Linked DNA regions of Caldalkalibacillus thermarum. The protein of the gene in region 2 interacts with the protein of the main gene of each other region in a pairwise test. Links are inferred from orthologs where the notes say so. Each region holds a gene or a part of one and is shown on either strand. Other genes may lie near its edges.

The links.
Region 1: the proteins of IEW48_RS16195 (region 2) and sfsA interact in binary tests that used the Escherichia coli proteins (3 or more experiments, as listed by UniProt). The link is inferred for Caldalkalibacillus thermarum from one-to-one orthologs.

Annotation. Positions count from the first base shown.
Region 1 is NZ_BMKZ01000074.1:216-5,525, reverse strand. The notes cover bases 2,197-4,971. They hold sfsA (DNA/RNA nuclease SfsA), read right to left. Parts: upstream 4,099-4,971; coding sequence 3,295-4,098; downstream 2,197-3,294. Other genes in these bases: IEW48_RS15990 (CAP domain-containing protein), read right to left, coding at 4,383-4,971; sucC (ADP-forming succinate--CoA ligase subunit beta), read right to left, coding at 2,197-3,052. In the rest of the region: DNA-processing protein DprA, read right to left, coding at 1-814; sucD (succinate--CoA ligase subunit alpha), read right to left, coding at 950-1,861; more of sucC, read right to left, coding at 1,892-2,196; more of IEW48_RS15990, read right to left, coding at 4,972-5,108. UniProt on the Escherichia coli protein: Binds to DNA non-specifically. Could be a regulatory factor involved in maltose metabolism.
Region 2 is NZ_BMKZ01000081.1:95-3,860, forward strand. The notes cover bases 85-3,083. They hold IEW48_RS16195 (glutamate-5-semialdehyde dehydrogenase), read right to left. Parts: upstream 2,207-3,083; coding sequence 962-2,206; downstream 85-961. Other genes in these bases: proB (glutamate 5-kinase), read right to left, coding at 2,203-3,083. Also shown: more of proB, read right to left, coding at 3,084-3,327; IEW48_RS16205 (hypothetical protein), read right to left, coding at 3,474-3,641. UniProt on the Escherichia coli protein: Catalyzes the NADPH-dependent reduction of L-glutamate 5-phosphate into L-glutamate 5-semialdehyde and phosphate. The product spontaneously undergoes cyclization to form 1-pyrroline-5-carboxylate.

The DNA.
Region 1 (5,310 bases), on a different replicon or contig from region 2:
CGTTCTGTTGAATCAAGTGATTGGTTCCTGCCGATTGCGGGTTAAAGATGGATCCTGGTACCGCAAAGACCTCCCGTCCGTTTTCCAGAGCATACTGAGCTGTAATCAGTGACCCGCTTTTTTGCGCCGCTTCCACGACAAGCACTCCGAAACTTATCCCGGCAATGATGCGGTTGCGTTGGGGGAAAAATCCGGGGTGGGGTGCCGTTTGGAGAGGATATTCAGAAATAAGCAGGCCATGGTGCAAGAGCCTATGATACAAATGCCGGTTTTGTTGGGGATAAATGATGTCGATGCCCGCTCCCAAAACAGCAATCGTCCCTCCTCCTGCTTCAAGGGCTGCTTGATGGGCAAGCGCATCAATCCCCAACGCCATTCCGCTGACAATGCTTAATCCGTACTCCGTCAGTTTGGGAACAATCTGCTTGGTCACTGCCTGGCCGTAAGCCGTCGTTTTCCGCGAACCGACAACTGCTAAACAAGGAGCGTTTAAGAGCTCCACATTTCCCCTGACAAACAAAAGCCAAGGTGGTTGGGCGATCTCCTTCAGCTGAGCAGGATAAATGTCATCGGTTATGGTGAAGAAACCAACGTGTTTATCTTCAAGTTGTTTTTTATAATCGGTTATCTTATCTGTGTTCAGTGTCTGGCTTAATGCCCGGGCTTGGTGATCTGTCAAACGTTTAAAATATTTTTTCCATTGGGCAGCACTTAAGTTAAATCCTGTCTGGTCTAATCCTCCTTGCAATAGATAATAAATCGTTTTCCAGCCGACACCGGGTGTGATGGCCAGCCCCAGTAAAACATCGCGCATTCCCTACATCCCCCTTTGCCAACAAACGGCTATTCAATTGCCCTTGACACTCCTCATTGGAAAAAGGTCCAGATGACAAAAAAGCTACACCAGCACTTGGTGTAGCTTCTCAAGATGCCTCCCGATGGGAACGGATTATTGAGGATCATGTGTTTTACATTTTTCTAATAGTCCATGCTCTTCCAGCACGGATACCAGGGTTTCACCGATTACAGCCGGGGTGCGGGCCACTTTTACGCCACACTCTTCCAGCTTGGCAATTTTGTCTGCTGCTGTTCCTTTTCCTCCCGAAATAATAGCGCCAGCGTGACCCATCCGCTTGCCTGGAGGTGCAGTTTGTCCACCGATAAAGCCTACCACAGGTTTTTTCATGTTGGCTTTGATCCATTCTGCCGCTTCCTCTTCTGCTGTACCACCGATTTCACCAATCATAATCACAGCATAAGTGTCCGGATCCTCATTAAATAACTTCAACACATCAATAAAGTTGGTGCCGTTGACAGGGTCACCTCCAATGCCCACAGCTGTTGATTGACCAATTCCACGTGAGGTTAACTGGTGCACAGCCTCATAGGTTAAGGTTCCGCTGCGGGAGACGACCCCGATGTGACCTTTTTTGTGGATGTAACCGGGCATGATCCCAATTTTGCATTCTTCCGGTGTAATGACACCTGGGCAGTTAGGACCGATCAGGCGTGTTTTCTTGCCTTCCATATAACGTTTCACTTTAACCATATCCAGTACAGGAATGCCTTCAGTGATGCAGACGACAAGGTCCAGTTCGGCATCGACAGCCTCCATAATGGCATCTGCCGCAAAAGCGGGAGGGACATAAATGACAGAAGCGGTAGCACCCGTAGCCTCCTTGGCTTCTTGTACCGTATCAAAAACAGGAACACCCTCTACTTCCGTCCCGCCTTTGCCTGGAGTCACTCCTCCAACCATTTTGGTGCCGTATTCGATAGCTGCTTTGGTGTGGAATAAACCAGCAGACCCTGTAATACCTTGACAAATGACTTTTGTATCTTTGTTAACGAGAATACTCATCGTTTTCCCTGCCTTTCTCCTTTATTATCTTTACTTCACAAGCTCAACGATTTTTTGAGCACCGTCAGCCATGGATTCCGCAGCAATGATATTAAGCCCCGATTCATTTAAAATCTGCTTGCCAAGTTCCACATTGGTCCCCTCCAGGCGAACGACAAGGGGAACATTGAGGCCCACTTGCTTGGCTGCTTCCACAATGCCATTCGCAATCACGTCACATTTCATGATTCCGCCAAAAATGTTAACAAAAATCCCTTTGACTTTAGGATCAGATAAAATAATTTTGAACGCTTCGGTTACCTTCTCCGTGGATGCGCCTCCCCCCACATCCAGGAAGTTGGCCGGCTCTCCACCGTAATATTTAATAATGTCCATGGTAGCCATGGCCAGTCCAGCCCCGTTCACCATGCAGCCGATATTTCCGTCCAGGCTAATGTAACTGAGGTCATATTTGGAAGCTTCAATCTCTTTTTCGTCTTCTTCAGACAGATCGCGCAACTCCACAATGTCAGGATGACGGAAAAGGGCATTGGAATCAAAGTTCAACTTGGCATCAAGGGCTAGTACATCACCTTCTTTAGTGGTGACGAGCGGATTAATTTCCGCCATGGAGCAATCCTTATCTACAAATGCTTGATATAAACCAAGCATAAATTTAACGGCTTTGTTGACCAGATTTTTAGGGATGTTGATCGCATAAGCCAGTTTACGTGCTTGGAAAGGCATCAATCCTACCGCAGGATCAATCACCTCGGTAAAGATTTTTTCAGGCGTTTTGGCTGCCACCTCTTCAATCTCCGTTCCGCCCTCTTCAGACGCCATCATCACAACCCGGCCAGTCGAGCGGTCTACCACTACTCCAATATAATATTCATTCTCAATATTGCAGCCCTGTTCAATCCATAAGCGTTTGACTTCTTTACCCTCCGGCCCTGTCTGATGGGTGACAAGCACTTTACCCAGGAGCTCGGACGCATATGTACGCACTTCATCCAAGCTTCTGGCCACTTTAACACCGCCCGCTTTTCCGCGTCCGCCAGCATGAATTTGAGCTTTGACTACCACAACATCGGTTCCCAGTTTTTCGGCTGCTTCCACTGCTTCATCTACAGTGAAGGCCACGTGCCCTTCGGGAACGCTTACACCGTATTGTTTAAGCACTTGTTTTGCTTGATATTCATGGATATTCATGCGTCATCCTCCCATCTAGTCTTTCGCTAAAGGAAAATAAACTCCATTTATCAGCTTACAATAATCTTGTCCATTTGTCGATTTTTTCAGCAAAAAAAGAATGTCAGAAGCACTCTTAACTTCCATGATTCACAATAAAACGACAATCTGTTCCATGTTTAGAGGTTTTTTTATGGCCAATGTTGAATGGTGCGAATTTTCTCATTTTCTAGGAAATAACCACAAGGGCAAAGCATCCTGGTCTACATTGTTTGTTTAATGGGAGATCCTGTAATGACCGGAACCTTGCCCCCCAGTGTCACTTCATTAAGGGTGATATGGCATTTCCTCCCCAACAACTGAACACCGCTAGCCCTTGCCTTCTCTAATTCATCAGCAAAGCAGGGGTCGATATCACGGGCTGCCTCGACTCGTATAACATCATCCCGCTGAACCACAAACAGAACGGCCGCTTCCCACTCTGTCTTTCTAGCAAGATGAGCCAATTCTCGAAGATGCTTTGTTCCACGCAGCGTAACAGCATCAGGAAACAAGGCGATCTTATTCCTCACAAGTGTCACACTTTTAATTTCTAAGGCCAGTTTGCGCCCATCCCGGATATGGGTTAATAAAAAATCCCAACGAGAACCTCCCATTTTAAATTCGGGTTGAACCAGGGACCAGTCCCGAAGCTCCTCTAATGCATTGGCTTCAAGCGCCAGAGTGATGAGACGGTTTGGTAAAGTAGAATCAAGTGAAACTAAGCTCTTTCCGCCGGGTGTCTCGCAGAAAACAACGGACCATTTCGTTTTCCGCTCAGGTTTGTTGCTGGCCTTCAGCCACAATGTCCGTCCGGGAACAAGAAGCTCTTTGAGCCGCCCCGGATCGGGAAGGTGGGCTTCCACGACGTTTTTTGCTAAACCTGGATCATTAACCGACGTACCTTTTTGGGACTGTCCTAACAATTCACAGCGAACCACAAAACGATTGGGCCGCTCAATAAAACGGGCTTGGTAAAGTGAGCCGTGATAAGAAATAGAAACATTATTCTCCTTTTTGTTCTGCATGTACCTGCCTCCCTACCAATCTCTATCCATGGCACTATCATAACCTAAATGTTCCCCAATCGAAACGGACACCTGGTCACCTTCGTGATTAATATGATCTATCAGATCTTTTTCACCAGGCAAAATAAGCTGTTATGGATGTGATCTTCTGAATACAATAGTTATACAGTGATGACTCCATTTAGCAGGACTTATTAAAGTAGGAACAGCAAAAATCTGCAAAGGGAGGCCTGTCTCAGCCTCCCTTTTAAGGTGTTAACTTAAGTGTATAGAAACTTGGTCGCTTAGTCAGTAAAGAGTTGAACAAACATTTTGCCGTATGGACCACCGTCAACAATGCCGATCCCCACTTTGCCATACTGTCCATTTAAGATGTTAGCCCGGTGTCCGTCAGAGTTCATTAATGACTGATGAGCTCCTTCAACAGACGGATTCCCAGCAAGATTTTCACCCGCGATACGGAACTCAACCCCAAAGTGATTTAACATGTCAAACGGCGAACCATAGGTTGGAGAATGATGATCAAAATAATTGTTGTCAATCATATCTTGTGCCTTAATGCGGGCTACTTTAACCAGATCTGCATCTACTTTTAAAGGTGACAAACCGCGCTTTTGACGTTCTTGGTTAACCAGTTCTACCATTTTTTGTTCATCGGCGCTTAACGAAACCCCTGCATCTGCTTGAGACTGAGCATCCACATCATTTTGGGGAGCTTGATATTGCTGCTTAGATTCAGAGTTCTGTGCTCCGTCTTTGTTGTTTTCAGCAGGAGGCTTTTGCTGTTCTGTTTGCTGAGGTAAGTAAGGTTTATACTGGCCAAGGATGTCTTCGATCACTTGAGACAGTTCCTGATGTATAGCAGCAGTATCCACCTCACCGACCTGAACTTGAGTCCCACTCCATATATTACAACCTGTAGATGCGTCCACTTCTTGAGCATGCATTACACCTAATGAACCAAGGATAAGCACCGTCATGCTGAACAATAAGGCAACTTTTCTTAGCATTGTATTCCTCCTATTCCCATTGTTTTAAAGCCTGTATAAAGACCTTTCACTATACTAGATTCGTAGAGTCTAAGAATAGGAGGGGGTTTGGAAGAAGTTACATTTTTTAAGTGAACACACATCTAGCTTTACAGATCCTTCTGCCAGGTGGCCTAGCCCGGAAGACAATTTCAAGATGAGGCTGGTTTATCCTTTTCGATTA
Region 2 (3,766 bases):
ACGCCCTTCCACTTCACGGGACTTGGCCAATTTGACCCAACCCAGTTTGGGCAGACGAATCCGGTTGCCTGCAATGGCAATGGAGCCGTTGTTGTTTTTAGAGGTATAGGATTGTACCGGGTTTTTACGGCTTTTAAAACGGGGATAGCCTTTTTTCTCCCGGAAGAACCGTTTGAATGCGTCATCCAAGTGTCGCAACGCTGTTTGCAAGGCTGTGGCATCCGGTTCTTTCAGCCACTCTCGTTCTTTCTTGAGTTGAGTTAGCAACGCTGAACAGGCATGATATCCAAGTGTTTTCCTTTCCGTCTCGTAGACTTCTTTCCGTCTGGCAAGGAAGTGATTAAACACAAAACGGCAACAGCCAAACGTCTTATGGATCAGGGTCTGTTGTTTTTGGTTAGGATACAGGCGAAAGCGATAGGCTTTCTGCATGGCTTCCNGCCGCGCCTGTTTAGACACTGGCGGAACAATGACAGTGGCACCGGTGTCAGCAAAATAACCGTCTAGTTGAGCAGACACATCAATGTTGACCTTGTCGCCGGGCTGTAAAACCCGGGTACCGGGAATGCCATGGGCCACCTCTTCGTTGACACTAATACATGTTGCCCCAGGAAAATTGTACTGTTCCCGGGGAGCTGATCGAGCACCATGCTGTTTAAGCACCTGGTCACCGATGGCATCCAGCTCAGCTGTGCTGATCCCCGGCCGGACATGACTCAACATTTCCTGTAAAGCAGACGCCACGACCCGGCCCACTTTGAGCAGCGCCTGCAGTTCCTGCTCAGTTTCAATGGTCAATGAACCTCTCTCCTTCAGCAGTCCAATTTCAACGTGCCTCTCTTTTAAAAAGCTTGCCTTTACTAATATATGCTGGCTCTTTTTTCCGTGACATTGGGGGCCGGCCTTAGGATAACGGCACCATCAGGCTGGCGAGATAAGGCACACTTGACTTGAGCGTCACTTACCTGATTTGCCCCTGTCCCCGGATCACATATTTAGATGATGTTAAAGCTGGTAATCCCATCGGACCCCGGGCGTGAAGCTTCTGGGTACTGATGCCGATTTCTGCTCCAAAACCGAATTCAAACCCATCGGTAAAACGAGTGGAGGCATTGTGATAGAGGGCAGCCGCATCCACTTGTTGGAAAAATTTAGCCACGTTTTCTTCTGTTGCGCTAATGATCGCTTCGGAGTGTTTCGTTCCATAGCGGTTGATATGCTCAATCGCCTGTTCAACATCAGCAACCACTTTCATGGCTAATATTAAATCGAGATATTCTTCGTGCCAATCCTGCTCCGTTGCGGGCACCAAACCGGGAACGAGGGCCCGTGCTTTGTCATCCGCTCTGATCTCAACCTGCTTCTCTTTAAGAGCAGTCACTAAGTCTTGTAAATGTGCCTTGGCCCAACTTTCGTGGACCAGCACGGTTTCCACTGCATTACAGACCGACGGCCGCTGGGTTTTGCCGTTGAGCACCAGAGCGATGGCCATTTGGGGATCAGCTGTTTCATCGATATACATGTGACAGTTGCCCACACCCGTTTCTATTACAGGAACAGACGCCTGTTCAATCACCGATTGAATCAGCTGTGCCCCGCCGCGGGGAATCAGCACATCCAGGTAGCCGTTGAGACGGAACATCTGGTTGGCGGTCTGGCGGCTGGTGTCTTCAAGCAGCTGAACAGCATCAGCAGGGCAGTCACTTTTTTCTAAGGCTTGTTGAATCACATGGACCAACGCTTTGTTGGAGTGGATGGCCGATGAGCTGCCTCTCAACAGGACAGCATTGCCTGTTTTTAAGCAAAGGGCCGCTGCATCGACAGTCACATTGGGTCTGGCTTCATAAATCATGCCGATCACGCCCAGCGGCACCCGGACCTGTTCGATTTTTAAGCCATTAGGCCTCTCCCAGGAGTTGATCACTTCCCCCACCGGGTCAGGCAGTTCAGCCACTTGCCGGATACCTTCAGCCATTTCCTCTATGCGCTGCCGGGTCAATTGCAAACGGTCCAACAGGGCCCTGCTCAAACCGCTTGCTTGGCCGGCAGCAATGTCTTTCTCATTTTCCTCTAGTATTAAGTCTGCCGACGCTATTAACTGCTCAGCCATGAGGATAAGGGCCTGATTTTTTTGCTCCGCCGTTAAGGCAGCCAGCCGGGGAGCCACAGATTTTAACATTTTTGCTTTTTCCATCAGCTCATTCATCTTCGGACACGCTCCTTCTCTAAACTTACCCAATTATCCCGATGAATCACTTCCTCCATCATCCGCTGTGTGGTTTGCATCGCCTCTGCGCTTGATTTCCCCTTAATTTGTTGCAATTCAACGGAGGAATAATTAACTAAGCCTTTGCCAATCCGTTCACCCTTATGATTCAGCACCTCCACCACATCTCCCGCCTGGAAGGTACCATTGACCTGTGTGACGCCGGCTGGCAACAAGCTTTTGCCCCGCTCCAGAAGGGCGGCTGCCGCTCCCTGATCCACCGTAATGGTCCCTTTGACCGCCGAATGAAAGGCAATCCACTGCTGCCGGTTTTTCAAACCGCCGCGGGAGGAGGCGCCGATATACGTGCCATTTCCTTTCCCTTCAATAATGTCCAATAATTTGTCCTCTCCCTGTCCTGTTCCGATAAACACCTGAACGCCCATCGATAATGCCGTTTTGGCCGCTTCTATTTTGGAGCGCATTCCCCCCGTGCCCAGCTTGGAACCCGGTTGCCCCGCTTTAGCCAATAGTTCTTCAGTGATCTCAGGCAAGAAAGTATACTTTTTAGCCTTATCACTCCGCCGGGGATCGGCGTCATACAAACCGTCAATATCCGTTAAGATGATTAAGAGATCGGCATGCACCAGGCCACTGACCAAAGCGGAAAGCATGTCATTGTCCCCAAACGTCAGTTCATCCACGGCTACGGAGTCATTCTCATTGATAATCGGCAAGGCACCCCGGGCCAAAAGCTCGGTCAATGTGGCGCAGGCATTATTGTACCGGTCCCGGGCCGAAAAATCATAGCGGGTCAACAGGAGCTGGGCCGTCACAATGCCATGTCTGGCAAAAGCACGGGTATAACCCTGCATAAGAACCCCTTGGCCCACGGCCGCTGCTGCTTGTTTGCCCTGGATGGTAACCGGCCTGGCTGGATAGCCGAGCAAAGTAAAACCGGCAGCCACCGCCCCAGAGGAAATTAAGACCACTTCATAACCGGCCTGTTTCAATCTGGCAAGGGCATTGACATGTTCATTCAGTTTTTGCTCGCATAATCCCCCCCTGGTGTTGGCCAACAAGCTGCTTCCAATTTTAACCACAATCCGTCCGTTTCCCATTGCTCATCCCTCTTTAACTTCGTCTCTTAGCAAAAAGATCCTTCTGTCCATCAAAGGACGGAAGGATCCGCGGTAGGACTTCACCGCCACATGAGCACGTCATGCCATGAATTTTTAATTTATTATCCTTTTAATTGATGCATTTGTCAATCCCTTAAACGGTCTACATCCAGCTTGGTTACCCGGGTGTAATTGCCTGTGGCAATGTCCTCAAAAGAAGCGTCCTCTTCCAATTCATCCATTTCCATGCTGGGGGCAATAGTCGGCTCTTCCTCTTCAGGCCTTAACTTTTGCCGTTTGCCTTTTTTGTCCACGGTATCACACCTCCTGTCCTTGTCATAGTCACCAAGAAGACACATGCCTATCCGTTATTGTGCCCCTGTCCCTCTTCATTTTTCCTTCATCAATTCGATGATGTATAAAAGTTTGTGTAAAGCAT